4 regions of the Arthrobacter sp. KNU-44 genome follow, and region 1 is predicted to be linked to each of the others. Evidence: riboswitches for the same ligand, from Rfam matches in the RefSeq annotation. Region 1 holds a riboswitch; each other region holds the start of a gene.

What was found. A riboswitch is a leader RNA that binds a small molecule or an ion and turns the genes downstream of it on or off. The one in region 1 is predicted to bind S-adenosylmethionine.
Region 2: linked by a shared signal. The riboswitch ahead of ACSVHC_RS05830 (hypothetical protein) and the one ahead of metX (homoserine O-acetyltransferase MetX) in region 1 are both predicted to bind S-adenosylmethionine.
Region 3: linked by a shared signal. The riboswitch ahead of ACSVHC_RS12960 (DUF1737 domain-containing protein) and the one ahead of metX (homoserine O-acetyltransferase MetX) in region 1 are both predicted to bind S-adenosylmethionine.
Region 4: linked by a shared signal. The riboswitch ahead of ACSVHC_RS18305 (aminotransferase class V-fold PLP-dependent enzyme) and the one ahead of metX (homoserine O-acetyltransferase MetX) in region 1 are both predicted to bind S-adenosylmethionine.

What each region holds. Positions count from the first base shown of each region.
Region 1 covers NZ_JBPXNG010000002.1:633,801-641,488, reverse strand. The annotation lists gene ACSVHC_RS03815 (CPBP family intramembrane glutamic endopeptidase) at 1-157, shown strand, start outside; gene ACSVHC_RS03810 (VOC family protein) at 258-896, opposite strand; gene ACSVHC_RS03805 (bifunctional o-acetylhomoserine/o-acetylserine sulfhydrylase) at 1,143-2,459, shown strand; SAM riboswitch class IV at 2,620-2,735, shown strand; gene metX (homoserine O-acetyltransferase MetX) at 2,749-3,870, shown strand; gene ACSVHC_RS03795 (hypothetical protein) at 3,872-4,264, opposite strand; gene ACSVHC_RS03790 (SGNH/GDSL hydrolase family protein) at 4,332-5,174, opposite strand; gene ACSVHC_RS03785 (alpha/beta hydrolase) at 5,244-5,897, shown strand; gene ACSVHC_RS03780 (RNA-binding S4 domain-containing protein) at 5,971-6,201, opposite strand; gene ACSVHC_RS03775 (DMT family transporter) at 6,235-7,215, shown strand; gene ACSVHC_RS03770 (glycine--tRNA ligase) at 7,347-7,688, shown strand, end outside.
Region 2 covers NZ_JBPXNG010000002.1:1,088,852-1,096,539, forward strand. The annotation lists gene ACSVHC_RS05810 (P-II family nitrogen regulator) at 1-18, opposite strand, end outside; gene ACSVHC_RS05815 (ammonium transporter) at 15-1,430, opposite strand; gene ACSVHC_RS05820 (helix-turn-helix domain-containing protein) at 1,701-2,276, opposite strand; gene ACSVHC_RS05825 (sodium:solute symporter family protein) at 2,579-4,111, shown strand; SAM riboswitch class IV at 4,246-4,365, shown strand; gene ACSVHC_RS05830 (hypothetical protein) at 4,380-4,694, shown strand; gene ACSVHC_RS05835 (hypothetical protein) at 4,735-4,923, opposite strand; gene ACSVHC_RS05840 (VIT1/CCC1 transporter family protein) at 5,189-6,367, shown strand; gene ACSVHC_RS05845 (matrixin family metalloprotease) at 6,492-7,334, shown strand; gene ACSVHC_RS05850 (polysaccharide deacetylase family protein) at 7,438-7,688, opposite strand, start outside.
Region 3 covers NZ_JBPXNG010000002.1:2,554,953-2,562,640, reverse strand. The annotation lists gene ACSVHC_RS12985 (hypothetical protein) at 1-503, shown strand, start outside; gene ACSVHC_RS12980 (hypothetical protein) at 528-914, opposite strand; gene ACSVHC_RS12975 (ornithine cyclodeaminase) at 1,296-2,327, opposite strand; gene ACSVHC_RS12970 (Lrp/AsnC family transcriptional regulator) at 2,485-2,916, opposite strand; gene ACSVHC_RS12965 (hypothetical protein) at 2,972-3,331, shown strand; SAM riboswitch class IV at 3,402-3,514, shown strand; gene ACSVHC_RS12960 (DUF1737 domain-containing protein) at 3,525-3,782, shown strand; gene ACSVHC_RS12955 (rhodanese-like domain-containing protein) at 3,779-4,189, shown strand; gene ACSVHC_RS12950 (O-succinylhomoserine sulfhydrylase) at 4,190-5,398, shown strand; gene ACSVHC_RS12945 (glutamate--cysteine ligase 2) at 5,395-6,666, opposite strand; gene ACSVHC_RS12940 (UDP-N-acetylglucosamine 1-carboxyvinyltransferase) at 6,770-7,688, opposite strand, start outside.
Region 4 covers NZ_JBPXNG010000002.1:3,685,084-3,692,771, forward strand. The annotation lists gene ACSVHC_RS18290 (MFS transporter) at 1-884, shown strand, start outside; gene ACSVHC_RS18295 (metal-dependent transcriptional regulator) at 941-1,654, opposite strand; gene ACSVHC_RS18300 (class I SAM-dependent methyltransferase) at 1,684-2,460, opposite strand; gene ACSVHC_RS18305 (aminotransferase class V-fold PLP-dependent enzyme) at 2,511-3,935, opposite strand; SAM riboswitch class IV at 3,971-4,083, opposite strand; gene hisN (histidinol-phosphatase) at 4,245-5,057, opposite strand; gene rsgA (ribosome small subunit-dependent GTPase A) at 5,117-6,232, opposite strand; gene aroA (3-phosphoshikimate 1-carboxyvinyltransferase) at 6,235-7,629, opposite strand; gene ACSVHC_RS18325 (DoxX family protein) at 7,636-7,688, opposite strand, start outside.

The DNA.
Region 1 (7,688 bases):
CGGACCTTTCATCGGCAATGCCGTCATGGGCCTCGTGTTCGGCTGGATATACACGAAGACCAAAAGGGTCATGCCGCTCGTGGTGGCCCACGCCCTCCTGGACATTGTGGCGTTCGTCGGCTTCAGTGTCTTCGGCAAGGCCATCGGGCTGGGCTAGGGGCGCGTTAAAAGGTTTCGGCCGCCATTGCGGGGTGACGTCATTGGCACCCGCATAATGGCGGCCGAAGTTTTCCGGGCCATCCTGGCCCGTTGGTCCGTCAGATCGTGACGGCTCCGTTGGCGGTTTCGAACGTTACCGACATGATGCCCGGCGTTCCGTGCGGAGCCATCCATTGGACAGCAACGTCCTCAAGCGGCTTCTCCACGGGTTCTCCGAGCCATTCGGTAACCCGTTCCGCGGAGCCGGCAATGGTGAGGCTGGACATCTTGACGTCGCTTGGGTACACGAGGGACGGGTGAAGTGCAGGGTCGCCCTCCCAACGGAGCAGGTACGGAACCTGGGGATCGGCGATGAGTCCCAGGATGCCGATCTGCGACCAAACGAGTTCGCGGCCGTCCGGAAACTTGCGGTTGCCGGGGACAGCGGCGCGTCCGAGCCGCTCTTCGAACGGGCTCAGGTCGTCAACAGCGACGCACCAGCCCATCCAACCGCCTCCTGCGGCGGAGCGTGCACGGACTGCTTGTCCAAAAGGTGCCTTGTCGGATGCCGGGTGGTCTAGGACCTCGACAACTTCCAGGTATTTGTGGTCAGCAAGGGGGATGATCATGTTCCGGGTACCGAAGCGCGGATGCACTCCGCCCCGGACTGCGTCCACTCCCAATGCTGCGGAAATTCGCTCGGTGGTGGCCAAGAGGCCATCTCGTTCACAAGCGTAAGAGACGTGATCCATGCGCATGGCTTCATCTTGGCACTTTGTGATGGAGCTCTCAGCTAAGTCAAGCCTAACCAAGGTGGGATGTATCGAAAAGGCAGCTCAGAGTCACTTCAGGACGCGCCGGGACCGAAAACTACTGTGTTCGTCACAAACCTTCCGGAGCCCGCAATACCGTCCATAGACTGGCGCCAACCGAACGCCGGCAGGCTGAATACTTCAGCCCGGCAGGCTGAAACACGGCAAGAGCCCAGACAACCAGGAGTCCGCATGTCGCAAGGATGGTCATTCGAAACGCGCCAGATCCACGCCGGCCAGGAGCCGGACGCCGCCACCGGCGCCCGGGCACTTCCCATCTACCAGACCACTTCGTTCGTCTTTCCCAGCGCGGAAAGCGCGGCCAACCGCTTTGCGCTCGCCGAGCTGGCACCCATCTACACCCGGATCGGCAACCCCACGCAGGATGCGGTGGAACAGCGCATAGCGAGCCTGGAGGGTGGACTCGCGGCACTCCTGCTGAGCTCCGGCCAGGCCGCGGAAACGTTCGCCATCCTCAACGTCGCCGAGGCTGGCGACCACCTGGTCGCCAGCCCGAGCCTCTACGGCGGCACATACAACCTGCTGGCGCACACGCTGAAGAAATTCGGAATCTCGGTCACCTTCGTCGAGGACCCGGACAACCTCGAACACTGGCGTGACGCCGTGCAGCCAAACACCAAGCTGTTCTTCGCCGAAGTCGTCTCCAACCCGCGCCAGGACGTTTTGGACATCGAGGGCGTCTCCCGCATCGCGCACGAAGCCGGAGTCCCGCTCGTCGTCGACAACACCCTCGCCACGCCCTACCTGATCCGGCCCATCGAGTGGGGCGCGGACATCGTGGTGCATTCGGCCACCAAGTACCTGGGCGGGCACGGATCCGCCATTGCCGGAGTCATCGTGGACTCCGGCAACTTCGATTTCGGCAAGGACCCCGAGCGGTTCCCCAACTTCAACACTCCGGACCCCAGCTATAACGGCCTGGTCTATGCCCGGGACCTCGGCAAGGACGGTGCCCTCGGCGCGAACCTCTCCTACATCCTCAAGGCCCGGGTCCAGCTCCTGCGCGACCTTGGCTCGGCAGTTTCACCGTTCAACGCTTTCCTGATCTCCCAGGGAATCGAAACCCTCAGCCTGCGGGTGGAACGCCACGTGGAGAACGCCACGAAAGTGGCGCAATGGCTCGAAGGGCGCGACGACGTCGAATCGGTCGCGTACGCGGGGCTGCCTTCCAGTCCGTGGTTCGAGCGCGGGCGGAAGTACGGACCCCGCGGCACCGGCGCGGTGGTGTCCTTCACCATCCGCGGCGGGATCGACGCCGGCAAACGCTTCGTGGACGCCCTGGAACTGCATTCGCACGTGGCAAACATCGGGGACGTCCATTCCTTGGTTATCCACCCCGCGTCCACGACACACAGCCAGCTGACCCCCGAACGGCAGGCCGTGGCCGGAGTGACCCCGGGCCTGGTGCGGCTGTCCGTCGGGATCGAGCACATCGACGACATCCTCGCGGACCTCGAGTCAGGATTCCGGGCGGCGAAGGGCAGCTAGTGCCGCTCCGGATGGCGCAGGAGGCCGGCGGGCGACGCAACATGAATCTTCGCCAGCCGGCCTCCTTGGTCCCTGCTTCGTGAACAAAACACGGTCAAGTGTCACAAAGGTGTCATAATCTTCGTCAGAAGGGGTCCGGTTTTCCTAGACTCTTCCTATAGGTCATGAGTGCCAGCGACAGCCCCGGCTTGCTGGCCGGCAACCCTCCATTCGCGGCGGGGTGCCCCGGGTGAAGACCTGGCCCTTCGCTGTGTTGGCGGCGGGCAAGCGCGATGTGAGGTGTCAACGAATGACAATTGCTGCAACAGCCATACCCCTTTCCGGTACCCAGGACGGAACACTCAAATATGTTTCCGTGGGCGGACTCGAACTGGAGGCCGGAGGTTTCCTGCCGGAGGTCCTCCTTGCGTACGAAACATGGGGGCGGCTCAATGCCGACGCTTCGAACGCCGTCCTGGTGGAACACGCCCTGACGGGCAGCACCCATGTGGCCCGTGGCGAGAGCGACGAAGAAGGCTGGTGGGAGCAACTCGTTGGTCCGGGCGCCACCATCGACACGGACCGCTACTTCGTGGTCTCCGTCAACATCGTGGGAGGCTGCTACGGCAGCACCGGGCCGTCGTCGAGCGCTCCTGACGGCAAACCGTGGGGTTCCCGCTTCCCTCTGGTGACGCTGAGGGACAGCACCGTAGCCGAAGCCCGGCTCGCCGACGCTCTAGGGATCCGCAGCTGGCACACCGTCGTGGGCGGGTCCATGGGCGGTGCCCGTGCACTCGAATGGGCTGTCGGCTATCCGGGCCGGGTCGAGCGATGCGCCGTGATTTCGATCGGGGCGTACAGCACTGCCGAGCAGATCGCGTTCGCGCAGGCCCAGACGCTCGCCATCCGGCAGGACGCCGACTTCAACGGCGGTGACTACTATGGCCAGGCCGCGCCCGAGGCGGGGTTGGCCCTTGCCCGGCGGATCGCCCACATCACCTACCGTTCGGCGGATGAACTGGACTTCCGCTTCGGCAGGAACGCCCAAGGCGGCGAGGCACCCCTCCAGGCTGCCGCGCTGGGGGACCGCGGCCGCTACCAGGTGGAGAGCTACCTCGACCACCAGGGACGCAAGCTGGTCCAGCGCTTCGACGCCAACAGCTACATCGCCATCACCGAGGCCCTCATGAGCCACGACATCACCCGCGGCCGCGGCTCATTGGAGGAGGCGCTGTCCGTGGCAACGGCGAAGTTCTTCGTTGCGTCGGTGGACTCGGACCGGCTCTACTTCCCGGAACAATCCCACGAGCTGGCCAAGGCCTTGCCCGGAGAGGTCCCGGTTCACGTAATCCAGGCGCCGATCGGGCACGACGGTTTCCTCACCGAGATCGGCCAGCTCGGCCCCCAGTTGCGCGAAGCCTTCTTCGGCTGAATCAGCCGTTCATGATCTCCTGGCGGAGCTTCATGTAATCCTCCATGGCGATTTTCCCGTCGCTGTACTCCTGGTCCAGTTCGGCCAGTTTCCGTGCCCGGTAGCCTTGGGGCGCGCTGTTCGGCTGGGGCGCGCTGTTCGTTTGCGGAGCAGCCGACGACGGCGGAGCGGCCTGCGGTACGGGCGTCGCCACCGGGGGTTGCGGCTCAGCCGGGAAAATTACCGGGGGTTGCTCCGGGTATCCGACGGGGTTGGTCTGCGGAGGATAGGGCTGACCGGGGTAATTCTGCGGAGGGAAGTCCCGGAGCCTGCGTTGGCGCGAGCGGTTGTACATGCGGATCCCCATCGGAATCAGCCAAGAGCAGACGATGATCCAGAAGATCAAATTGTTCACGGTACAGGCCTCCTAGGTCTTTCACCAGCTTAGCCCCGCCCCCCGTGACCCGCCCTGTGGTTCCCGCTCAACTCCGGGGCAGGAAGGTGTCGGCAGGACCGAAGACGGGTCCCGGCGTCGGGCGTTTCGGCAGGATGCCGTCACCGGAGGACCGGTGCCGGATCCTGCGGATGACCCAGGGGACAAAATACTCCCGTGCCCATACGAGGTCGCCCGAGCGGGCTTCGCGCCAACTGCGCTGGGGGAGCGGCTTGGGGAACAGTGGTTCGAGGCTATGCGGCACATTGAGTGAGTCGAGGACCATCGCGGCGATCGTGTGGTGGCCGAGCGGGGAGAAATGCAGGCGGTCTTCGTCCCACATCTGGGAGTTGGAGAGCTGCCGCAGGGACCACATATCAGCGATCACGGCATCGTTGCGGGCGGCCACCGTGCGGAGGTTTTCGTTGTAGATGGCCACCTTGCCGCGGATCCGGCCGAGTACTGACGACAAGGTGTCCGGGCCGTTGAAGAGAACCACGGTGGCGCCTTCGGAACTCAGGGTCTGCACGGCGGCATCGAGTTTCTCGGCCAGGGCGTCCGGATCGCCGCCGGGACGGATGAGGTCGTTGCCGCCTGCGGAGATGCTCACGAGGTCCGGCTTGAGGTCCATGCACGGGCCAAGTTGTTCGTCGAGGATCTGCTGGAGCAGCCGCCCGCGGATGGCGAGGTTAGCGTAGGCGAAATCCCGGTGTCCCCTGCTCAGTTCCTCGGCTACGCGGTCGGCCCAGCCGCGATGTCCCCCTGGATTGTTGGGTTCCGGGTCGCCGATGCCTTCGGTAAAGGAATCACCGAGTGCCACGTAGCGCGTCCACGGATGAATCCGCTCGTGCGGCTTTGCCTCCACCATGGAATCAGTGTCACTCACGTTCATATCCTGCCTCTTGCTGCAACGCTACGCGCCCGTAGCTTGTTACTCATGGGTAACTGTAAGAATAGTCCCATGAGTCAAGCTTCTGCCTTTCCCGCCCCGGTCGTTTTGTGGTCCCACGAAGAGGAGGAGCGGGCTGGAAAGCCGTTGCTGGTCCTGTTGCACGGTTACGGCTCCAACGAGCAAGACCTCTTCAGCCTTGCCGGGCTGTTGCCCCGGGACTTCGTCGTCGCTTCGCTCCGCGCGCCGATCGCGACGGGCCCAGGCTTCACGTGGTTCCCGCTCACGGCGTCCATCGACTACTCGCTCGACGCCGTCAAGGACGCCGCGGAGTACGTGTTTTCCTGGTTGGACTCGTGCAAGTCCAACCACAGCTCGGTGACGCTCCTCGGATTTTCCATGGGCATGGCCATGGCAACCTCGCTGCTCCGTCAGCGCCCGGCGGACTTTGCCGCCGTCGTCGGGCTTTCAGGCTTCGTCGTGGACGCCGATGCCGACCCCGCCTTCCGTGACGCCGAACTGGACGGTTCCGTGCCGCTCTTCTGGGGCCGGGACCAGCAGGACCCTGTCATCACCCCCGACAAGATCGAATACACCATGGGGTGGGTGCGAAAGCACACGGACCTCACCAAGGTGCTCTACACGGGTATGTGGCACGGCATCAACGAGCAGGAAATCGGCCACGTATGCGAATTCCTGGAGCACAAGGTCCTCGCGTCCGTCTGAAAGCAACGCGGGGTCACTTACGGCCCATTCCGAGGCACTTAATGGGCCATAAGTGACCCCGCGTTGCCAATAGCTAGGAAGCGGCGGTGATCCGCACCGTCTGCCCGTTGACGGTCACGGTGTCGCCGACATGGAGCTGGCGGCCCCGGCGATCGTCGATCTCGCCGTTGACTTTGACCAGGCCGTTCTTGATGAGTTCCGTAGCTTCCACGCCGTCCTCCACCAGATTGGCGAGCTTCAGGAGCTGACCAAGGCGGATCATGTCGTCGCGGATGGGGATTTCTTCGATTTCCGGGTTGCTCATACAAGCAATGATGCCTGAAGTAAGGTGGTGAAAATGCCGCAGTCGTCCCGCCCCTTGCTCACCGGACTGCTCCTCGCCGTGGCCACCGGGCTCGTGATCCCGCTTCAGGGCCGGATCAATGGCGCCCTGGGAGCAACGCTCGACGACGGCATCGCGGCCGCCGTCGTGAGTTTCACCACCGGGCTGGTACTGATCGCGGCGATCGGACTGGCGCTGCCGAAAGGCCGCGCCGCCCTGCGAAGGGTCCTGCCCGCCCTCAAGGAGCGCAGTTTTCCGCGGTTCTATGTCCTGGCCGGCGGTATCGGCGCCCTGTTCGTGTTCGCGCAATCTTTCACGGTCGGCTTGCTTGGCGTGGCCTTGTTTACGGTCGCCGCGGTCACTGGCCAGACCCTGAGCGGACTGCTCGTGGACCGGCTCGGCATCGGTCCCGGCGGCAAACGCTCGATCACCGGGGTCCGCATCCTCGGCAGCATCCTGACGATCGCCGCCGTCGTCTGGGCCGTCTCGCCGCGCCTTGGGGCAGCCGCCGACGTCGGGTCCTTGCTGCTGCCGATCCTGTTGCCGGTCGTGGCGGGTTGCCTCATGAGTTTCCAGCAGGCGATGAACGGTACAGCGACCGTGCACTACGGCAGCCCTATCGCCGCGACGCTGGTGAATTTCGTGGCTGGAACAGTCATTCTCTGGATCGCCTGGCTGATCAAGTTGTCGCTGCTTGGTCCTGGCCACGCCCTGCCCGCCGAATGGTGGTATTACTTGGGCGGGCCGATGGGCTGCGTCTTTATCGGCCTGGCTGCCTTGTTGGTCCGCAGCCTCGGTGTCCTGGTCACCGGGCTGGGAATGATTGCGGGCCAGCTGCTCGGATCGCTCGCGCTTGACCTGGTCCTGCCGGCTCCAGGAACCGTGGTGGCCTTGCCCACGATTCTTGGCACCTTGCTGACCCTGTTCGCCATCATCGTCGCCACCTTGCCGTGGCCGAAGGGTGCGCTCTCGTCCCGCCGCCCCGGCAAGGGCTAGCCGGGCCAGTCCCGGAAGCAGGACAGCACCCAAAGGCCGGTAGGCTAGGACACGCAGCTTCCTGCACAGCATTACCTACGCGCACAAGCACGGACCGCACCCAGCGGCCCTGTAGAACATTGGAGTTACCCATGGCAGCAAAATCCGTCCTCGACCAGGTCATTTCCCTCTCCAAGCGGAGGGGCTTCGTGTTCCAGGCCGGTGAAATCTATGGTGGCTCCCGGTCCGCATGGGACTACGGTCCCCTCGGTGCCGAACTCAAGGAAAACATCAAGCGCCAGTGGTGGCAGAGCGTTGTCCGCGGCCGCGAAGATGTTGTAGGCCTCGATTCCTCCGTGATCCTGCCCCGCCAAGTATGGGAAGCCTCCGGCCACGTCGACGTGTTCTCCGACCCCCTGGTCGAGTGCCTTTCCTGCCACAAGCGCTACCGCGCCGACCACCTCGAGGAAGAGTACGAGGAAAAGAAGGGCCGT
Region 2 (7,688 bases), 460 kb from region 1:
GGCCGTAACCAGTTTCACGTCGACGCCTTGCTGCGCATCCGATCTGTTTTCCCGTTAGAGCTAGCTTCTGGTTCACCGCTGGAACCCGACGGAGTTTTGCCGTTCTGTGGTTCTCCGGGATTGAAGGATCCGCCGACCATGGCCAACTCGTAGGCTGTTTCCGCGTGCTCCGTGATGTCGATGCCCGCCAGCTCTTCGTGCTCCTTGACGCGCATGCCCACAGTCTTGTGGATGGCCAGCCCGATGAGCGTCGTCATGATCGCCGTCCACGCGGTGACCACCAGCGCCGTCAATATTTGGGGCCAGAACTGGGTCAGGCCGCCGCCGTAGAAAAGACCGCCCTCAGTCTTTGCCGAGGGTACGGCGAAGAATCCGAGGGACAGGGTCCCCCACAGGCCGCCGACAAAGTGGACGGCAACAACGTCCAAGGAATCGTCCAGGCCGATCTTGAACTTCAGTCCGATGGCCAGCGCGCAGATGGCACCGGCGATGACGCCGATGACGATCGCGCCAATCGGATCCACGAATCCACAGGCCGGGGTGACTGCCACCAAGCCCGCGACGGCGCCGGATGCGGCGCCGAGGGACGTCGCGTGGCCGTCGCGGAGCCTTTCGACAAGCAGCCAGCCAAGGAGCGCTGCGCTTGTGGCCAGGAGGGTATTTGTCCAGGCGAGCGCTGCGATTCCATCAGCGGCCAGTTCCGAACCGGCGTTGAAGCCGAACCAGCCGAACCACAGCAGGCCTGCCCCGAGCATCACGAAGGGGAGGTTGTGCGGCCGGATGTTGGGATCTTTCATGAATCCGAGCCGTTTGCCGAGCACGACTGCCAGCATCAGCCCGGCCATGCCCGCATTCATGTGGACGACGGTGCCACCGGCAAAGTCGAGGGCTGAGATCTTGCTGCCGATGATCCCGGTGGAACCGAAGAGCCCGCCGCCCCAGACCCAGTGGGCGATGGGAGCGTAGACGATAGTCACCCAAAGGCCGGCAAACAGCAGCCATGGGCCAAACCTGACACGTTCAGCCACAGCGCCGCTGATCAGCGCGACAGTGATGATGGCGAACGTGGCTTGGAATCCTATGAAGACCATGTCCGGCAGCCCTGGGGCTTTCCCGCCAATGACGCTGGCCAGTCCGCTGAGTCCGAAGTTCGCGAAGGGATCTCCGATGAAGCCGCCCAGGGTATCCGGGCCGAACGCGAGTCCGTAGCCCCACAGGGCCCAGACCACCGCGACCACGCCGATGGCACCGAAGCTCATCATCATGATGTTGAGGACGGACTTCATCCTGACCAGGCCGCCGTAGAAGAACGCCAAACCTGGCGTCATGAGTAGAACGAGGGCGGAAGCTGCAAGCATCCAGGCTGTTGCGCCGGGATCGAGGGTCTGGGGGTTCACATCCAGCCCTACGCTGAAGAATACTGGGTTCATTTCGGGAGCCTTCCTGCATATACGGCGCTCCATGGCGCCCGCACGGCGAGACCATTTTTAAAACGAACAGGTCCTGGTACCTCACGGGTTACCGACCTTGACAAGTTGCGTTGACTCGAACGTACAGTCGGCCTGTTTCAGCCTTCGGCACGGCTCATTTCAGGCACGTAACACCAAAGGCCCCAGGGTTAAATCCGGAAGTCAGTCATGTTTCAGGCGTGTTACACGCCGCGTGTCGGCCTCGTACGCCGGGTGGCCAAGGCGCCAGCGTCAGCGGCTGGCTGCCGGCACCAGGATCCAGAGAACCTCGACGGGCTCGTCCGTCGGATTGACCCAGGTGTGCGGCTCGCGGCCCGGGAAGGACAGCGTGTCTCCTTCTTCGAGCTCGTACTCCTCGTTGGTGAGGATCAATTTGATCCGGCCCTTGACGACGTGCAGGACATCGACGTCACAATCGACGGCGTAAAGCTCGGCTTCTCCGCGGCCGCGTGGCTCGATGGAGGCCTGCAGGATCTGCAACCTCCGTTCCGATCGGGCAGTCAGGAGCCGCTCCACGATTCCCTGGCCACCGAGCGAAATCCTCGGCCCGTCGTCGCGCCGGGTCAGGTGTGTCTCCGGTGCGGCGAAAAGGTCTCCGATGGACACTGAGAGAACTTGGCAAAGCGTCACAAGGGAAGCGACCGACGGCGATGTCAGGTCACGCTCCACACGGCTCAGGAACCCTTTGGTGAGGCCAGTGGCGTCGGCAACCTGCTCGATGGTGAGCCGCTGCGATTGGCGGGCGGCGCGGATTCTGGAACCGATGGCAACGGGGACATTGCTCGGTTCAACGGGGAGAGCCTTCATTCACGAACCTTTCAGGCCGTTTATGCGGCCCTGTCATTGCAGCAATAGTAGCCGGATCGCCCGCGTGGCAGGGCCTTTGGCTAGCCGGAGGGCCGCCGATGAGTCCGCTGTGCAAGACAGCGTCTTGACTGTTACTCGCATCACTACGTATCCTCATAGGCAACAAGTGTTGTTTGTGAGGCATACATCACAGACTACTCTCCCCAATCACCAGCGCAGAGACCTTCCGCAACCCCGCGCGAACCCAGCGGACCGGCGTCGGAATCCCCCAGAGCTCTGCGCATCACTTTCAGGAGCCAACCGTGGACTCTTCGTTCATCAATATTGCGATCGTGGTGGTGTATTTGCTTGCCATGCTGGCCTTCGGCTGGTGGGGCAAGTCGCGCACCAAGAACAACAGCGACTTCCTGGTGGCAGGACGCCGCCTCGGTCCGATGCTCTACACCGGCACCATGGCCGCCGTCGTCCTCGGCGGCGCATCGACGGTTGGCGGCGTCGGTCTCGGCTACAAGTTCGGTGTCTCCGGCATGTGGCTGGTGGTCGCGATCGGTTCGGGCGTGCTCCTCCTGAGCCTGCTTTTCGCCGGCACCATCCAGCGACTGAAGATCTACACGGTCTCCCAGATGCTGAGCCTGCGCTACGGCCAGCGAGCCACGCAGACCTCCGGCATCGTCATGCTGGCCTACACACTCATGCTGTGCGCCACGTCCACTGGTGCCTACGCCACCATCTTCGTTGTCCTCTTCGGCTGGGAGCGCTGGCTTGCCATCGCCGTCGGCGGCGCAATCGTCCTCGTCTACTCCACCATCGGCGGCATGTGGTCCATCACCCTCGCCGACCAGGTGCAGTTCATCATCAAGACGGTAGGCATCTTCTTCCTCATGCTCCCGTTCGTCCTCAACGCCGCCGGCGGCTTCGACGGCATCCGTGCCCGCGTTGACGCCAGCTTCTTCCAGTTGGACGGCATCGGAGCGCAGACCATCATCACGTACTTCGTGGTCTACACCCTGGGCCTCCTGATCGGCCAGGACATCTGGCAGCGCGTCTTCACCGCCAAGACCCCCAAGGTGGCCCGTTGGGGCGGCGCCACTGCCGGCATCTACTGCGTCCTGTACGGCGTCGCCGGAGCTTTGATCGGCCTTGCCGCCCGCGTGGCCCTGCCCAATATCGACGTCAAGGCCCTCGGCAAAGACGTTGTCTACGCCGAGGTAGCCACCCACATCCTGCCGATCGGCATCGGCGGCCTCGTCATGGCCGCGGCAGTCGCGGCCATGATGTCCACCGCTTCCGGGGCCCTCATCGCCGCAGCCACCGTTGCCCGCGCCGACGTAGTCCCGTTCGTGGCCAGCTGGTTCGGCAAGACAATCAACACCGACGACACCGAAAACCCCGAGCACGACGTCAAGGCCAACCGGTACTGGGTCCTTGGCCTGGGCATCGTTGCCGTGCTGATCTCGATGGCGGCGCAAGACGTCGTGGTAGCCCTGACCATCGCCTACGACATCCTCGTGGGTGGACTCCTGGTTGCCATCCTGGGCGGGCTGGTCTGGAAGCGCGGCACCGGTATTGCCGCGGCCTGGTCCATGGCGGTCGGGTCCGTACTGACGCTGGGCCTGCTGATCGCCTACGCCACGGGAATCATCCCCAGCGAAGACGGCGTCTACGCCAACGATCCCATCTACTGGGGCCTCGGCGCCTCGCTCGTGGTCTACGTTGTGGTCTCCCTGCTGACCCCGCCAACCGAACCCGCGGTCCGCGAAGCTTGGGACCGCCGCGTTGCCGGAGCAGCCGTGGAGGAGCTCCCCTTGGAAGCCCACCCGGTGGCCAGCCACTAAGCTTCACAGAATCAAGTACGACGGCGGCGCCGCACCTTCTCCTCGAGGGTGCGGCGCCGCTGCCTTTTGGAACCATTTCTACCGAGCCTTAATACCGGGCCGCGATTGTACCGTTCCATGTACAGTAGGAAGAGCTTCAAGAGATGTGGTGCCAAGCTCCGACTTGCCACACGCCAACCCCATGTTCGCGGGTGGTTCGGATGAAGAAGCGGCCCGGCTCGGACCAGAGACAACCGAACGGGCAAGAGCAACTCCACAGGAGAAGGCCATGCCTTTCGAAATCGGCGCCACCGCCGACCGCACCACCCAGTCCGGCACCCTGTTGTTGCCCCGCCCCCGGCGGGTGGACGAGTTCGTCCGGGTGATTCCCGGCGTCGACCTGTCCCAAGGCTCCATCACGTTCGTGGTGGACGGGAACTTGGAACGCTATTGGCATCATGAGCCGCGGCTCATCACCGAAGCGCTCTCAAAGGCGGTCCAGCCCGCCCGCTGGTTCCCGGCGACACGGAAACTCACCCTTACGGTGGCGGCAACCGGGCACCGGGCAGGCGTGCAGAGGCACTTCATCCTGAGCGCGTTTTAGCCGCCCGGGTTTAGCACCTCGGGTTCAGCGGAGCCCGGGGCTACTCGATCTCTTCAGCCTCACGGTGTTCGTCGGCATCGAGGGCAACCGGCCGCTCGTCGTCGTCAAGAACCTCGGATTGGTCGTCCCAGTCCTCGTCCACCGCCAGGTCCTCGTTGTAGTCATAGGCGGGATCGGCCTCGACCGTGGGACGGTCGGGGTGGCGGGCGTGGGTCTCGGTGCTGTCCATGGTGCAACCTCCGTTCGACGTGCCGCTGAGCCCATCGCACAGGCATAGGAGGCAGCCGTCCAGCGCTACCCCGCCAATTCGTGGACCCTGTCCATCCATCCCAGCACTGCCCCCTGCCGTGGTCAAGGCTTCCCGGGAGCCTCCCGTTTTTGAGGGGGACCTAAATTCTCCAGTGAGGATTACCGGCCGAAAAACCGCGGAAATTGGCGATAGAGTGGAGCCGCAATGAGGCGATGAAGCCCGCCCCAGCAACCCAGGAGTCCCGGTGCAACCGCACACAAAACCCTCGCATCCAGACAACTCGCATCCAGATAATCCGCAGGACTCAAGCAGTCCATCGCAGGACGTAGCAGCCCCCAAGGCTCCCCCGTCGTCGTCGGACATCAAGCGCTGGCGGCAGTACTTGGCGGATGAGCGAGCCGAGGCCGCCGTTTACCGCCAACTGGCGCAGCGCCGCGACGGCGAGGAACGCGAAATCCTTTTGGCCCTCGCAGAGGCTGAAGGCCGCCATGAGGCACACTGGCTCAAGCTCCTCGGCGAACATGCCGGTATGCCGAAGGCGGCCTCGGTCCGAAGCCAAATGCTCGGCTTCCTGGCCCGGAACTTCGGATCGGTGTTCGTGCTGGCCCTCGCCCAACGGGCTGAAGGCCGCTCGCCTTACGCGAAGGATCCGGCAGCGACCCGCGCCATGGCGGCCGACGAACAGATCCACGAAGAAGTAGTCCGCGGCCTGGCGACGCGCGGCCGCAACAGGTTGTCCGGCACGTTCCGCGCGGCCGTATTCGGCGCCAACGACGGCCTTGTCAGCAACCTTTCACTCGTAATGGGCATGGCGGCCACCGGCGTTCCCGCCACCGTGGTCCTGTTCAGCGGCATCGCAGGCCTGCTGGCGGGCGCCTTGTCCATGGGTGCCGGCGAGTATGTCTCGGTGCGCTCGCAACTCGAGCTCCTCAAGGCCACCCGCCCCACCCAGGCCACGCTCACCGCAGCCCCTGCGCTGGACATCGAGCACAATGAGCTGGTCTTGGTGTATCTGGCCCGGGGCATGTCCCGAGAAGCCGCCGAACACCGGGCCGCCGAACGCATGGGCCTCTACAGCTGCGATTGCGATCCCAGCCTCTCGCTCCAACCCGAAGTGGAAGAAACCGTCAACGAGCACGAGGCCGTAGGCTCCGCCTGGGGTGCCGCGATCTCGAGCTTCTGCTTCTTCGCTTCGGGCGCCATCGTGCCCATCCTGCCGTTCATCTTCGGCATGACGGGCTTCGCGGCGCTTGCTGTGGCCGGTACGCTGGTGGGCATCGCGCTTCTGTCGACCGGCGCCGTCGTCGGCTTGTTGTCCGGAACCTCGCCGCTGACCCGCGGCCTCCGGCAGCTCGCCATCGGGCTCGGTGCGGCCGCGGCAACGTATGGGCTGGGACTCGTCTTCGGCGCAGTCATCGGTTAGTAGCGCCGGCCCGACGGGGCGCCGGTGCAGGGACTTGGGGGAAGACTTGCATTCAAACTACGGTTACGACGGCGGTCCGCCGCCCAAGCGCCCCAGTACCGTTCTGGCGCTGTTCCGAAACTTGATGGTGGTGGCAGTCGTCGCTGCCGTAGCCGTCCTGGTCAGTGGATTCCTCCGCGGCGGCCCCGGGATCACCGGCTTGCTTCCAAACCGGACCCCTTCTGCCCATGCCACGGCAAGCAGCCCCGGGCAGGACGGGGCTCCCGGGCAGGCACCACAAAAAGCGGCCCGTGCGCCGGATACCCCACCACCTGGACTGGAGGAAGCCGGGCAGCCGCTCGGCTCCCCCGCGAAGCCTGCGGTAGCCAGCAGCTCCTACAAGTTCCTGGCCACCAACGCCGACGGCACCCCAGTTGGCTACTCTCCGTGCCGGCCATTGCACTACGTGGTCAACGCAGCCCTCGCCCCGGCCGGATCCGAGGGGCTCATCGCCGACGCCATCGCCAAGATCGCCGCCGCCACCGGCCTCAAATTCGTTGACGACGGCCCCAGCACGGAAAACCCCTCCGAGAAGCGCAAGCCCTACCAGCCCGCGCTCTATGGAGATCGTTGGGCACCGCTGTTGATTTCCTGGACCACGCCCGAGGCGGCTCCGGGGTTGGCAGGAACCGTCATCGGAACCGGAGGCAGCACCATGTACAGCTTCGGCACCGGACCCAAGAGCTACGTCTCCGGAAGCCTGGACCTCGACGCCCCGCAAATCACGGAACTGCTGGGTGTCCCCGGGGGTGCCCATTATGTCTCCGCCGTGATTCAACACGAACTTGGCCACGTGGTGGGCCTTGACCACGTTGAGGATCCCATCCAGCTCATGTACCCGGAGATCGGTGCCCCGGATGGCTTGGCAGCCGGAGACCTGAACGGACTCTACAAACTCCACACGGCCCCGTGCCGCACCGACCTGTAGCCCGGTTCACCTGCAGCTCCGCCCAGCCCAACTAGCTCGCATTAGATGTCGTTTTGAGCCGTGATAACGACAACAACTGCGAGCTAGTTGGGTGGGGATAGGCCTAGTTGGGGGCGGGCTGTAAGACGCGGGCAGGCTTGAAGCTGGCTCCTGCGCCTGGGTAGGAGGGGATCTCGATCCGGCCGTGGCTGTGGATCTCGTTGACCGTGGCCTTGGTGTGTTCGGCGATCCGCTCCAAGGTGGTCACCCACATCCCGTCCATGGCCTTCACTCGTTCGATCAGCCGCTCCAAGGCAACGGCCTTGGATGGACGGCCGGAGATGAACGGGTGGTTGGTCAAGACGAAGCAACTGC
Region 3 (7,688 bases), 1.9 Mb from region 1:
AGAAAATCGGCTCAGTGGAGCAGGTTTTCACCAGCGGTGATTCCGGGGATCCTGTCTTTGTCACCGTGCGGACCGGCCTGTTCGGCATGTCCGAGTCTTTCGCGCCGCTTTCCGGAGCCAGCCTTGAGAATTCAGTGATCAAGGTGGCTTTCGCCAAGGACAAAGTGAAGAACGGCCCGCGCATCGAGAGCGACCGCGGCGCGATCACGGAGACGCAGGAACAGGAACTCTACAACTATTACGGGCTCGTGACCGAGGCCCCCGACGAAGGTGCCGCGGAGGAAACCAGTGCCGACGATGGACGGACGGTGCCTGAGGCCGCGGCTGGGGAGACCGAGCCGGAACCGGGCCCGCCACCCCCGCCCCGGCATCCTCCGCGTCCGCCGCACGGCGGTCCGCATCCGCCGCACCTGCACAAACATGTACCCCACCCCCCGCACCCCGGCCCGCCCGCGCCGCATCGGCCACCTGGGCCCTCGGCGGAACCGGAAGACATTCCATAACCGTCGCCCGCGAGCCGGAGGATTTCAGCCGCCGGCCGTGAGCCTCACCGCAGCGACGCCCCCGCCTGTTGAGGTGGCGGAAGCACTTGAATAAACCCGCATTACCAGAACCTGGACATTGACCGACCCAGGCTGGAGCTGAACAACTCGCGAGTAGGAAGTAGCGCAATCGATCGTCTGATCCTGGGGGGCAAGGCCGATCCGTGGATCCTGGGCGATGACAAGGTGGACATCCGAGGCGCCAACACAGGCTGCGGTCAGAGTATACGGGCCCGCGTCCTCGACCCTTGCACTCTTTCCAACCCCGCTAACGGCGCCGCCCACCGTGCCGGAATCCTCCAGGATCACCGCGCCGGAGGCGGCCCCGAGAAGCTTCCTGGCGGTCACGAGGTTGCTGGCTTCGAGCGACACCGTTGCCTGGTCCTTGGTTGGCAATGGCGGCCGAGGAGGGGAACTCCGAGTGGGCCCGGCAGCCGGCCGAGGATCGCCGGCGTCGGTATATTCACATCCGGACACATAGGCCGCGAGCAGCAGCCCTGCCAGTGTTAGCGCTACGGTTCTGGTTCCCCCATGACCCACCATGAATCCGAGTGTAGCGGGCCGCGTAATTTAGCATCGCGACCCTATTGTGCCGCCATGCCCTCAGTAGTTAACTAGTTTGCGGCCGGTCAAGCTTGTTAAATGTCTGGTGCGCCGGTTCTGGGGCCGGCGCACCAGACTTCCCCAACTAACTCGCATTTGTTGTCGTTTAGCGGCCCCTAAACGACAACAAATGCGAGTCAGTTGGGCTTCTCAGGAGCCGATCGGAGAAAGCGCCCGCACCAGGCCGAAGAGGTCCTTGGGGTCATCGGGGTTCGCGACGAGGTCGATCTCATCGAAGAATTCCGAACCCTCAACGGCGGCGCGGAGATACCGCAATGCCGAAAAGTCCTCGATCGCGAAGCCCACAGAATCGAAAATCGTGATCTGGTCCGTGGCGGTGCGGCCCGGCGCGTTCCCGCACAGGACCTGCCAGAATTCCGTGACGGGAAATTCGGCGGACATTTGTTGGATCTCGCCTTCAATCCGCGTCTGGGGATCGTATTCCACAAAAACGTCGCCGAGGCCCAGGATGGCGGCGTCGAGCTCGGTCTTCCCTGGGCAATCGCCTCCGATCGCGTTGATGTGAACGCCGGGCGAGACCTGGGCAGCCGTCAGGATGGTGGCATTCGCCTTGTCCGCCGTGCAGGTGGTGATGACATCGGCACCCTCCACTGCTTGGGCTGCCGAGTCTGCGATGGTGATGTCGAGGCCGAGGGGAGCCATGTTCCGGACGAATTTCTCCATCGCAGCCGGATCCGTGTCCCAGATCCTGACACTGTTAATACCCAGGGCCGCCCGGAAGGCAAGGGCCTGAAACTCCGATTGGGTTCCGGTCCCGATCATCGCCATGATCCGGGCATCCGGGCGCGCGAGCTTCTTCGCGACCATCCCGGACGTGGCCGCCGTCCGAAGCGCCGTCAGCACTGTCATCTCTGCAAGGAACGTCGGGTAGCCGTTATGGACGTCGGACAGGACACCGAAAGCCGTCACGGTCTGGAAGCCGCGCGCGGGATTCGAAGGGTGTCCATTTACATACTTGAAGCCGTATGTTTCCTGGTCGCTGGTGGGCATCAGTTCGATGACCCCAAATGGCGTGTGACTTGCCACCCGCGGAGTCTTGTCGAAAGATTCCCACCTCCGAAAGTCGTCCTCCAGGTACTGAATCATCTCCGAGATGATGGTTTCCGGGCCCCGCCCGGCCGTCCAACGAACCATATTGCGGACATCGACAAAGCGCGTCATGTGCGCTCCTTTCCCTCATAAACATTGTTGCTACGAGGCTACGGAGCGGTGATATGCATCCACAATTGCCAAAGTACGTACTTTTCATTGAAAAAATGTACAAAATGGCGATTGATCCTTTGCAAAATGCTTAGACGAGTCGTCGTCTCGCTGACGACTACCGGAGGACGGAACTGAGCAACAGGCTCGTCTCGCTATTGACGATCCCCTCGATGCCGCGGATCCTGCCCAACACCTGGTCAAAGTCGCTGAGGCTTTCCGTGCGCAGCTCGGCCACGAGATCCCAACCGCCATTTGTGGTGTGCAGTGCCCAAATCTCCGGCAGTCCCCTGAGTTGGCGAATGACTTTGTCAGCCGATCTTCCTTCCACGGCAATGAGCGCAATGGCGCGAATGGCAAGTGGATCGACCTCGTCGCGCACCCTCGCAGTGAAACCGACGATGGTTCCCGAGGAGACAAGACGCTCGAGCCTGCTATTCACAGTGGCCCTGGCCACGCCCAGCTTACGCGCGAGGCTCGCCACGGACGCCCTGCCGTCCTCCCGGAGGGCGGAGAGGAGCTGACGGTCAAGGTCGGTGAGTGCTGCCATAAAGATAAACGTATCGCCCATTCCCCAAGCGGGCCTGAGTCCGTAGGGTATCGACATGAGCATCTACATCAGCCCCGACTCTGCTGCATGGTCGCTGACGGCCATGGCGACTGGTGCGTCAGCGGGATCAATCGATGATGCAAACGGCATGTCCAACTTGGTGAAGGAAATCTACGAGACAGAAGGTTTCGAAGCCCTGTCGGGTGTGGTTTTTGCCTTGGCTCATCACAACAGCCTCTCGCTGCACGCGCTCGCCACGGCCACCGGGATATCCGTGCACGAGTTGCTGGAAATCCGGAAGCACCAAGGTTCCACTTTCCATCACTCCCCTACGGGAGTAGCGTCGCGGTTTGACGCCATTCCACCCCGGATCCAGGCAAGCCTTGAACCGCTGCCGAATGAAACCGACGCCTAAGACCCCCGGTTACGGAACATGACGACGGCCAGTGATGCAGGCCGCCGTCGTGGATGTTATTTTCTTCTTGAGTAATGAGCACCAGCGCGAAGCCCTGACTTGCTGGTCGGCAACCCTCTCTCCGGCGGGGTGCCTCAGGTGACTACTCGGCGTATCGACACTTTCGAACTGCAAGCGTGACTGAGGAGCACCAATGCCTGAACCCACCGAAGAAAAACTCTCGTACCGTCTCATCACGGGCCCTGACACGAAGGATTTCTGCGAGCGGATCTCCACCGCCCTCGCGGAGGGATACGTGTTGCACGGCAGCCCGGCCGCGACCTTCAATGGCACGGACGTGATTGTGGCCCAGGCCATCGTCCTACCCGCCGCGATCGCGAGCGCAGATGCAGCAGTTGCCAACGCGGTAGACCAGCTTGATGAAGAGTTCGACGGCGAGGGCCACGCATGAGCTACGCAGGCGACCTCAGCCCGCACGATGCCTGGGCCAAGCTGGAACAAGGCGCCATCCTGGTGGACGTCCGCACCGAAGGCGAGTGGGCACACATCGGGATCCCTGACACAAAGGCCACGGAAAACGATCCCTTGTTCATCCAGTGGAACCTGGCCGGCGGCATCCCCAACACCCGTTTCATCGAAGAGCTGACGCAGCAGGCTCCGGAAGCGGATGGCACCGAACTGGTCTTCCTTTGCCGCTCCGGACAGCGCTCCATCGCCGCCGCGATCGCCGCAACACAGGCCGGCTACACCGCCTACAACGTCCTGGAGGGTTTCGAGGGCGAACCGGACCGCTACGGCGAGCGAACCGTGAACGGCTGGAAAAACCGTGGACTTCCGACGAACCTGGGGAACATCTAAGTGACTTTCAATCCTGACGCCGCCGGCTGGAGCCCTGATACCCAGGCCGTCCGCGGCGGTCTTGACCGCACCAACTTCCAAGAAACGTCCGAGGCCGTCTTCCTGAACTCCGGCTTCGTCTACGAGTCCGCCGCAGCCGCAGAGCGCGCATTCACCGGTGAGGACGAGCGCTTCGTCTACTCCCGTTACGGCAACCCCTCCGTGGCCACTTTCCAGGAGCGACTCCGCCTTCTCGAAGGCACCGAAGCGTGCTTCGCGACGGCGTCGGGCATGTCCGCTGTCTTCACCGCCCTCGGTGCGTTGCTGGCTGCGGGCGACCGCGTGGTTGCCGCCCGCTCGCTCTTCGGTTCCTGCTTCGTGATCCTCAACGAGATCCTGCCCCGCTGGGGCGTCGAGACCGTCTTCGTGGACGGCCCGGACCTGGACCAGTGGCGTGCCGCGTTGTCCGAGCCGACAACGGCAGTGTTCTTCGAGTCGCCGTCGAACCCCATGCAGGAAATCGTGGACATCGCGGCGGTGAGCGAGCTGGCCCACGCGGCGGGCGCTACCGTCGTCGTCGACAACGTCTTTGCCACCCCCCTGCTGCAGCGCTGCGGCGATCTCGGCGCGGACGTGATTGTCTACTCGGGCACCAAGCACATCGACGGCCAGGGCCGGGTCCTTGGCGGAGCGATCCTGGGTACCAAGGAATTCATCGACGGTCCCGTCAAGCAGCTCATGCGGCACACCGGGCCATCGCTTTCCGCGTTCAACGCCTGGGTCCTGACCAAGGGCCTGGAGACGATGGCGCTGCGCGTCAACCACTCCTCGGCGTCTGCGTTGCGGATCGCCGAATGGCTTGAGGATCAGCCGGCCATCAGCTGGGTCAAGTACCCCCTGCTGAAGTCGCACCCGCAGTACGAGCTCGCCGCGAAGCAAATGAAGGCCGGCGGAACCGTGCTCACCTTTGAACTGCTGCCCTCGGCGGGGCGATCGGCGAAAGAGGCCGCCTTCGCGCTGCTGGACGGGCTCGCCGTGATCGACATCTCGAACAACCTAGGCGACTCCAAGTCCCTCATCACCCACCCCGCCACCACCACGCACCGCGCCATGGGTCCGGAAGGCCGCGCGGCCATTGGCCTGAGCGACGGCGTCGTGCGGCTTTCAGTGGGGCTGGAGGACGTGGACGACCTCATCGGGGACCTGGAGAGGGCCCTCAAGCAGGTCTAGCCGGGCGGTTCGCGCCAGTCCTGGCGCACCCAGGTGAGGACGGGCTGCGGCTTGGTGTCGCTCTCGTCCCTCTCCGAGCGCATCGTGATCTGAACGGCGTGCTCGACGACGGCGGCCAGCCCGGCGGCGTCGGGCGCGCTCCCGTTGCTCTCGCTCCAGCGCCCGGCAACACCGCGCTGTTCGATGGCGCCGTTGCCGCGGCCCAGGATGGCTGCCACGCCGGTTTGGACCAAGTCGAATTCACCCTGTTCGGCGAGGACAGGTTCCAGGTACTCCACCAACGACCACACGACATCCGCGGCGGGCTCCGGGCGAAAGGTTCCAAAGTCCAGCAGTTCGGTGCGGAGGCCGAAGTTGCTTGCTTGCCAGGACGCCATCCGCAAAAGCGCCGTAGGCACGGCCGCCGGCTCTATTCCGGCATGGTACTCACGAACAGAAGTCTCAACCAAGGCCCTGACGAGCACCGCGAGGAGCGCCGCATCCTCGGCCCGGAGGCAGACATCGGCCACCCGGACCTCCACCGTGGGAACGTGCCGGGACAGCCTGGCGTCGAAGTAGACCATCCCCTCGTCCAGCAACACTCCTGTTTCGATGAGCCTCCTGACAACACGTCGGTAAGCGGCCAAGGAACCGAAGATGGCTGACGGCCCCGACGAAGGCCAGCGGTTCCACGCCTGCGTCCGGTAACTCTCAAAACCGGTAGCCAGCCCCCGCCAGTACGGAGAATTGGCGCTCATCGCCGTGAAGACAGCGAGCTTGTCCCGGATCCTGTCAAGCACCATCACGCCTTCCTCCGGGGACTCGATCGAAGTGTGGACGTGGAATCCGCAGGTGAGCTGTTCGTGCGCCGTGATGCCGAAACGTTCGAGCATAATGGCGTAGCGGGGATCCGGGGTGGTGTGCAACGCGGCGTCCACGGGCGACGTGGCCAACGCGGCGATCCTTGCGCCGTGGCGGCGAGCGGCATGGCTCGCGAGGCCCCGCCCCCTGCGGATCTGGTGCAGGAGCTCTGCGTAGCTGCGGCATGGCCGGGTCTGGGTTTCTATCTGCTCAAGCTTGAGCTCGTGGCTTAGGCCGGTATCGGGGCCGTCGATCTCCTCAAGGGGCGGACCGGCGTCGGGACTCTCCTGGCTCGGACCAGCGTCGGGACCGTCCTGGGCGAGGCCGTCGTGGGTGGGACCCGATAGGAGCGCGTCGGCAAGGGCGAGCGGCTCGCCGGTCACGGGATCGACGATCAGCAATTCCTCTTCCACACCAAAAGTGCGCACGGATCAATTGTGCGCCATGGCAGCCTCGCCGAGACAGATCGGGGTTTTGCGGCCCGCCCGAAGGATTCTGCTGGAAGTCCGAATCGAGCCAAATCCGACGCGGTCAGTCCTGGAAGTACTCGATCTTGGCACCGATGGTGTTGAGCCGCTCGGCCAGGTCCTCGTATCCGCGCTCAATCACGTAGATATTGCGCAACTCGGACGTTCCGCGGGCCGCCAGCATCGCCAACAGCAGGCAAGCTGCGGGTCGGAGTGCCGGAGGGCATCCGACTTCCGCACCACGCCACTTGGTGGGGCCATTGACGTAGATGCGGTGCGGATCGAGGAGTTGGACCTGGGCGCCGAGCTTGTTGAGCTCGGTCAAGTAGATCGCCCGGTTCTCGTAGACCCAGTCGTGGATCATGGTCTGGCCCTCGGCATTGCCGGCGATGACCGCGAAGAACGGCAAGTTGTCGATGTTTAGCCCCGGGAACGGCATCGGATGGATCTTGTCTTCCGGGGCGCGCAACCGTGATGGCTTGGTAGTGACATCCACCAGGCGAGTCCGTCCGTTGCGGGCAAAGTACTCCCCGGAGATGTCGAGCTGCTGGCCCATCTGCTCAAGCGTGGCCAGTTCGATCTCCATGAACTCAATGGGGACCCTGCAAATGGTGACTTCCGAGTTGGTCACGATGCCCGCGGTGATGAGGCTCATGGCCTCGATCGGGTCTTCCGACGGGAAGTACTCAATGTCAACATCGATCGCCGGGCGGCCCGTGATCTTCAGGGTGGTTGTCCCGATGCCGTCGATCACCACGCCGAGCCCCTGCAGGTAGAAACAGAGGTCCTGAACCATGTAATTGGGGCTGGCATTGCGGATCACGGTAGTACCGCTGCGGTGTGCGGCGGCCATGATGGCGTTCTCCGTCACTGTGTCGCCGCGCTCCGTAAGGACAAAGGTGCGGTGCTCGCCGTCGGCCGGTGGAGCCTGCACGGAATAGAAGCCGGACTTGGCCTCCACCGAGAGCCCGAACTGCCGCAAC
Region 4 (7,688 bases), 3.1 Mb from region 1:
CGGGGCTGCGGAAGTCCGATGCCGCAACGGACACAAGCAAGAAGATCGACTACCTCGGCGCATTCCTGGCCATGGTGGGACTCGGTGGCCCGGTCTACGCTTTCATCGAACAAGGGCGCATGGGCTGGAGCAACATGGTGGTCTGGATGCCGCTCGCCGTCGGAGCCGTTGGCCTGGTCCTCTTCCTGATCCACGAAGCCAGGACCCCGGAACCAATGCTGCCCCTGCGGCTCTTCGGAATCCGTAATTTCGGTTGGGGAAACATCGCCACGCTGGCCATCTACGGCGCCCTGTCCCTCGGCTTCTTCGCCGTAGGCATCTACTTGCAGCAAGTGGGAGGGATGAAAGCAACCACTGCGGGTATCGCGTTGCTTCCCGCGACGGTCCTCCTGATGCTCACGGCTTCATTCTTCGGCGGACTGGCAGGCAAGTACGGCCCACGGTGGTTCATGACAGCCGGTCCGTTCATCTGCGGTGTCGGTTTTCTCATGACGTTGGCCGTCCAGGAGCCCTTGAACTACTGGACCCAAGTGCTGCCCGGGCAGATCGTCTTCGGGATCGGCCTCAGCACCTTGGTTGCGCCCCTCACCGCGGCCATCCTCGGCGCGGTACCCACCGAAGAGGCAGGGATCGGTTCCGCAGTGAACAACGCGGTTGCCCGTATCGCAGGCCTGATCTGCATCGCGTTTGCCGGGCTCATCATCGGCCCGGTCTTCACCCGCCAAGGTCTCATGAACGCCCTGGTGGTCACCGCTGTGCTGTTCTTCCTCGGGGCGGCGGCATCCGCCGTCGGGATCCGGAACCCGGTCTTGGGTGCTGCAGTGATGGACTCTCCGGAAGGTCCAGCCGCCGACGACGGCGGGACGGCCGCCCAGCGCGCCTGAACAGTGCTTTCCAGGACACGCTTTCTAAGACACAGGCTTTTCAGTACACAGCTTAGTCAGCGTTCCGCGAGGACGCAGCCTTCGTGGACGGCGTCCGTGGCCACCCAGAGCGCCGAGGCGACCTCATCGGCGAGATCGTAGTCGCGGCTGCCCGGACCTTTTCCGATCCGCACCACCAGCGCACCGCCGAACGGTTTGCGGCCAATCACCTCGATGCTGGCATCGAGGTCGATTTCCTCGGCAGACAGGTACCTCAGCAGCTCCGGGTTTTCGTCGCTGATCCGGGTGATCTTTCCTGAATGGCCGTCGTCGAGCTCGATCATCCGGTGCGCATGCGGCAGGCTCACCGAACCGTCCGCGGCGGGGATGGGGTCACCATGGGGATCGCGTCCGGGGTTGCCCAGCTTGGCGGCCATGCGATCGATGAAGGTGTCCGAGACGGCGTGCTCGAGCATCTCGGCCTCGTCGTGGACTTCATCCCAGCTGTAGCCCAACTCCCTCACGAGGTAGGTCTCGATCAGGCGGTGCCGGCGGACCATGCCCAGGGCAAGCTGCATTCCCTGGGGTGTCAAAGTAATGGCGCTGTAGGGCTGGTGGTCAACCAGGCCTTGGTCCTTGAGCTTGCGGACCATCTCCGAGACGGAGGAATTGGCGACACCGAGCCGCTGCGCGAGCTGTGAGGACGTGATGGGTTTGTCCTGCCACTCCGTAAAGGAGTAGATGACCTTGACGTAGTCCTCGATCGAGGAGGAGGGCGCACTGGTCTTCACGGTTCCAAGCCTATCGCGTACCGGCCGAATCAGACTTTCCGCGCCCGCCAGCTCTGCGTGAGATAAGGCAACGGGATGACCTCGCCCTCGGCATGGCCCAGATGTTCGAAGAGGTACCACTGAAGGTTGCCCATGACTTTGGCCCGGTTGGCGTCATTCGCCCTCAGGTAGTAGCTGCGCGACTTCACAAGTTCGAGGATGTCGGCCGGAGTCACGGGATCCTCCCAATGTGTCACGTGACTTTCGAGACCCGCGAACTCCGGGCCCACCACAGGCCGGAAGTCCGGTTTGTGGACATCGCCGGCATGCATGATGCGGGTCAATCGATGGACCCAGGGCACCGAAGTGTCCATTTGGTTCCAGATCAAGCCGATAGTGCCCTGGGGTCGAAGGATCCGGGCGATCTCGGTGCTCGCGGCGAGGGGATCGCACCAGTGCCAGGCCTGGGCAACGCTGACGACGTCGAATGCTGAGTCCGCCAGTCCAGTTGCCTCGGCAGTGCCCTCCAGGGTGATCACTTGTGGATACGTTTTGCGGAGCTGGGTGAGCATGTCCATCGAGGGGTCCACTGCGGACACCGCGAGCCCGCGCTCGACGAAGAGCGCGGTGAACTTTCCGGTGCCGGCGCCGATGTCTGCCGCGTCCCGGGCGCCTTCCGGCAGCAGCCAGTCGGCCGAATCCGCAGGGTAGCCGGGCCGGACACGATCATAGTGTTCTCCGCCGTCCTGGAAACTCCGGCCGAGTTCAAGGCGCCGTTCCTCATAGAGCTTGGGGCCGGCTGATGTGCCTTTGGGTCGCGGGGCCACGCAGGAACTCCTTCGTAGGACAGGAAAAATACCCTACGAATCTACCGCAATCAGTCAGTGCTGCAGGGAGCGGCTCCCGCGGTCCCGGGAGTGTTGGGAGCCCACTCCGGGTAGCTGCGGTGGTCGTTCGCCGGCACCCAGCGGCCGGCATCCACTACGTAGTCCCAGCCGAGGCCGTTGCTCTTGAGCGCGTGGATGCCCGCAATGAGCCGGGTGGCGTCTTCCAAGCGCGAGCCCACGCCGAAACTGGCTCGAAGTGATCCGGAGGGCAGGCCGAGGCGCTTGAGCAGCGGGTGGGCGCAAAAGCGTCCGTCGCGCAGGCCAATGCCGTGCTCGGCCGCAAGATAGGCAGCCACAAGTCCGGCGTCGTAGCCCTGGAGCGAGAAGTTCACGACGCCGATGGTGTCCTGGGGATCCGTGTCGCTGAAGATCTGGTGCACGGTCACGCCGTCGATTTGCTTGAGGCCCTCGACCAGATGCGAGCGGATGGCTGCCTCGTGGGCGTGCCATTCATCGTGGTCGAGGCTGGCGATGACCTGTGTGGCCCGGGCGAGTGTGGCCGCGCCGAGTACGTTCGGCGAGCCGCCTTCGTGCCTGGCCGGTCCTGTGGCCCAGCTGACGGAATCGAGGCGCGCTTCTCGGACGGCGCCGCCTCCGGCCAGGTGCGGTGTACCGGCGTCGAGCCAGTCGGGACGGCCCACCAGGACACCTGCGCCGAACGGCGCATAAAGCTTATGCCCCGAGAAAACCAAGTAGTCGACATCCGCGGCGGCGATGTCGATTCTGCGGTGCGGGGCGAGTTGCGCCGCGTCCACCACAATCCGCGCCCCGAATTCGTGGGCCAAGGCAGCGAGTTCCTTGATGGGCAGGATTTCGCCGGTCACGTTTGACGCGCCGGTGACAGCCAGGAGGCTGACGCCGCCGTGGGAGAGCGCTGTGCGGACGTTGGCGACGGTCTCGGACAACGTTCCCGCGGCAACGATGCTGCGGTGGGGGACACTTTGCCACGGGAGGAGATTGGCGTGGTGCTCGATGTCCAGGTAAAGGACTTCGCCAATGTGTCGACCGTCCTCAACTGGCAGGCAGCCGGCCAGTAGATTGAGGGAATCAGTGGTGTTGCGCGTGAAAATGACCGAATCGTCCGGCCGGCCGCCAACGAAGTCACGGACGATGTTGCGGGCGTTTTCATAGACCGAGGTGCTGATTTGGGAGGCATAGCCTGCGCCGCGGTGGACGCTCGCGTAGTACGGCAGGATCTCGTTGAGGTACGCGGAAACCACCGTCAGGGCAGGTGCGGAAGCGCCGTAGTCAAGATTGGCGTAGCGGATGTGGCCGCCCTGGATCAAGGGTGCCTGCAACTCCGCGCCGGTGACCGCAGCGAGTGGGCGCGATGCCCGGGGGAGGGTTTCACCGCGGTGCTGTGCAGATTCGTTGTTCAGCGAAAGAGCCTGGGAAGTAAATGTGGCTGTGCTCATGGGACCTCACTCAAGAGGGACCCCTGCGTGCAGGGGGTCCGCGCTTGCCGCATCCGTTCCGGACCGGCCGGGTCGTCACCCGGGGCACCCCGCCGCGATGGAGGGTTGCCGGCCAGCAAACCGGGGTTTCGCGCTGGCACTCGTGACCTGTAAAGAGCGTAGGACACCGGCAAGGCTCATTCCAATGTGACCGGCGATTGTTAAGCGGATTATTACACCGCCGGAAAAATGTGCCTCCTGCCGAAGAAAAAGCGGCGGACGCCCCCAAAAGTGGGCGTCCGCCGTCGTTTATTCAGTGGAGAGAGTGGACTAGAGGAGGTCGTCGAGCTCGGGGTTGAGCCTCTTGAGGACCTCGGAGTGCAGGATCGAGTTAGTGGCCACGGCGTTTCCGCCGAAGGGACCATCCGCACCGTCCAGGGACGTGAAGCGCCCGCCGGCTTCCGTCACGATCGGCACCAAAGCCGCCATGTCGTAGACCTGGAGTTCCGGCTCGGCAGCGATGTCCACGGCGCCCTCGGCCACGAGGCAGTAGGACCAGAAATCGCCATACGCACGGCTGCGCCAGACATCGTTCTCGAGGCCCAGGAAGTTGTCCAGCTTATCGTGCTGCTTCCACTCGGAAAGCTCGGAGTAGGAAAGCGAGGCGTCTTCGAGCCGCGACACGTTGGAAACCTTCAACCGGGTGGCTGCGGCCAGCGACCGGCCCATGTAGGCGCCCGAGCCCTTGGCCGCCCACCAACGCTTGCCGAGCGCCGGAGCGCTCACGAGCCCCACTACTACCTCGCCCTCGTCCACGAGGGCGATCAGCGTAGCCCAGACGGGTACGCCACGCACGAAGTTCTTGGTCCCGTCAATGGGGTCGATGATCCAACGCCTCGAGCCGTGGCCCGTGCTGCCGAATTCTTCCCCGAGGACGGCGTCGCGGGGGCGGGAACGGGAGAGCTGCCCACGGATTGCTTCCTCTGCTGCTTTGTCGGCATCGGTGACGGGGCTCAGGTCGGGTTTGGTCTCGACCTGGAGGTCCAGTGCCTTGAACCGCTCCATTGTCAGGGAATCGACGGAGTCGGCCAGGACGTGTGCCAGCCGCAGGTCGTCGTTGTAGCTCGAATCGGGTTGGGTCATGGTTCCAAACTACCGTCTGTTCGCCGGTGAGCCGGGGAGGTAGGACGGCAGGCGCGCAGTTAGTTGACCGTACCCAATTCCTTGGTCTCCTGGGCTTCCATGCGCGGGTCCGCGCCGAGGAGCCGGCGCAACGACGCCAAGCGGGCCGGACCTGCCTCGCCGGCGTGGCCGTCGGCGACCCAGGAATCCAGTCCGCATCGAACCGCGGAGGCATCGTGCTTGCAGCCTCGCTCGCACATCTCCGTTCCGGGTTCCAGATCCGGGAAGGCATGCAGGATGCGGTCCGGGTTCACGTGGGCGAGGCCGAAGGAGCGGATGCCGGGCGTATCGATGATCCAGCTGCCCCCGGGGGCATCGCTGAGCTTCAGTGCGAGGGCAGAGGACGAAGTGTGCCGTCCCCGACCCGTCACGGCGTTGACCCCGCCCGTGGCGCGCTCGGCGCCGGTGAGGGCATTCACCATCGTGGACTTCCCGACGCCGGAATGGCCCAGGAGCACAGTGACCTTGCCGTCGAGGTAGTCCCGCAATTGGCCGACGGCGTCGCCATCAAGGCGGGCGGAGAGGCCGTCGTCTGAACGGGCATCGATGCCGGAGGCGCCGGCGTCGGCCGTGCGGCTGATGATGATGGGGAAACCAAGGCTCACATAGTTGGCGAGCAATTCCGTCGGATCCTTGACGTCCGCTTTGGTGACGAGCAGCAACGGCTCGATTCCGGCGTCGTACGCTGCCACCAAGGCGCGGTCGATGAATCCGGTGCGCGGCTCCGGATTGGCGGCCGCAACCACCACCACGAGCTGATCGGCGTTGGCGACGACGGCCCGTTCGATCGGATCCGTGTCGTCGGCGCTTCGTCGCAGGAGGGTCTTTCGCTCCTGGACGCGCACGAGGCGAGCGAGGGTGTCCGGGGCTCCGGACACATCGCCGACGAGGGCCACGAAGTCTCCGGGAACCACGGGGGAGCGCCTCAGTTCCCGGGCGCGTGCGGCAATCACAATGCGTTCGTTGTCCGAGCTTTCGCCCACGATCGCGGTGTAACGGCCGCGGTCGACTGTGATGATGCGCCCGATCACGGCGTCGTCGTGGCTCGGGCGGTCTTTCGTGCGGGGGCGTGTGCCCTTCTTGTTGGGGCGGATCCGGACATCGGACTCATCCCAGGAGCTTGCGTCGCGGGCCATCGTTAGTTGCTTGTCTCCGTTGAAACGGTGTCCGCGCCCGCTGGGCCGGAACTGAGCATCGATGCCCAGATTTGCGGAAATTCGGGCATGGTCTTGGAAGTCGTCGCGATGTCTTCGACCTGGACACCCTCGATGGCGAGCCCAAGGATGGCGCCCGCGGTAGCCATGCGGTGGTCGGCATAGCTGCGCACGACGCCGGCGTGCAGCGCCGCGGGCCGGATCACCAAGCCGTCGCTGGTTTCCTCGGCGTCGCCGCCAAGCCGGTTGATTTCGGCGACCAAAGCAGCCAGCCTGTCCGTTTCGTGGCCCCGCAAATGAGCGATGCCGGTGAGCCGGGAAGGGCTGGTTGCCAGGGCGCACAATGCCGCAACGGTAGGGGCGAGTTCGCTGGTTTCGTCGAAGTCCGCGCCAAGGATCTCCGGTCCGCCGGTGACTGTCAGCGTGCCGTTGTCCAGCGTGACAGTGGCACCCATGGCGGCGAGGATGTCCCGCCAGAGGTCCCCGACTTGCGTGGTGTTGGCCGGCCAGTTGGGAATCCGGACAGTTCCCTTCGTGGCCAACGCCGCGGCGAGGAAGGGACCCGCGTTGGAGAGATCCTGCTCGATCCTCTCGTCGAACGCCTGGATGGTACCGGGGGCGACGCGCCAATGGTTCGGCACGGAGTCATCCACCTGCACTCCGACGCCGCGCAGGACCGAGACGGTCATGTTGATGTGGTCAAGGCTCGGTACGGGTTTGCCGACATGTTCCAGGTGAAGGCCCTCATCGAACCGGGCACCGACCAGCAACAGGGCGGAGACGAACTGCGACGAGGCGCTCGCATCGATCACCAGGTGGCCACCGCGGACAGAGCCCGTGCCGGATACTTTGAACGGCAGGGAGCTCGCCGCGTGCCCGTCCAGTGCGCTGACTTCCAGCCCGAGTGTCCGGAGGGCCTCGATAATGGTGCCCATGGGACGTTGGCGTGCGTGGGGATCGCCGTCGAACACCGAAGCGCCGTTGCGCAGGGCCGCGAGCGGCGGCACGAAACGCATGACCGTGCCGGCCAGGCCACAGTCGATGGCGGTCTCCGACGCGACGGCCACGGGGTCGATCGGAGTGACTTCAAGGTCCGGGCCGTAGTGTCCATCGCCGGGAACCTCGGTAATGGTGGCGCCAAGCCGGCGGAGGGCCTCGACCATGAGTGCCGAATCCCGTGAATGCAAGGGTGCCCGCAGCCTGCTTGGGCCGTTGGCCAATGCCGCCAGGACCAGATAGCGGTTGGTCAGCGACTTCGAACCAGGAACCGTGACCGTGGCATCCACGGGGTGGCTGGCGAAGGGTGCCGGCCACAGGGGGAGTGCGGAGGCTGTGGTGCTCCCTGAATCGTCTGTCTGCGTCGAGGGGGTTCCTGGCATGCTTCCTTATGCTCCAACTGCGTTGTCTACGGCCTTGCGGACGGCCCGGTCTGTCTTCT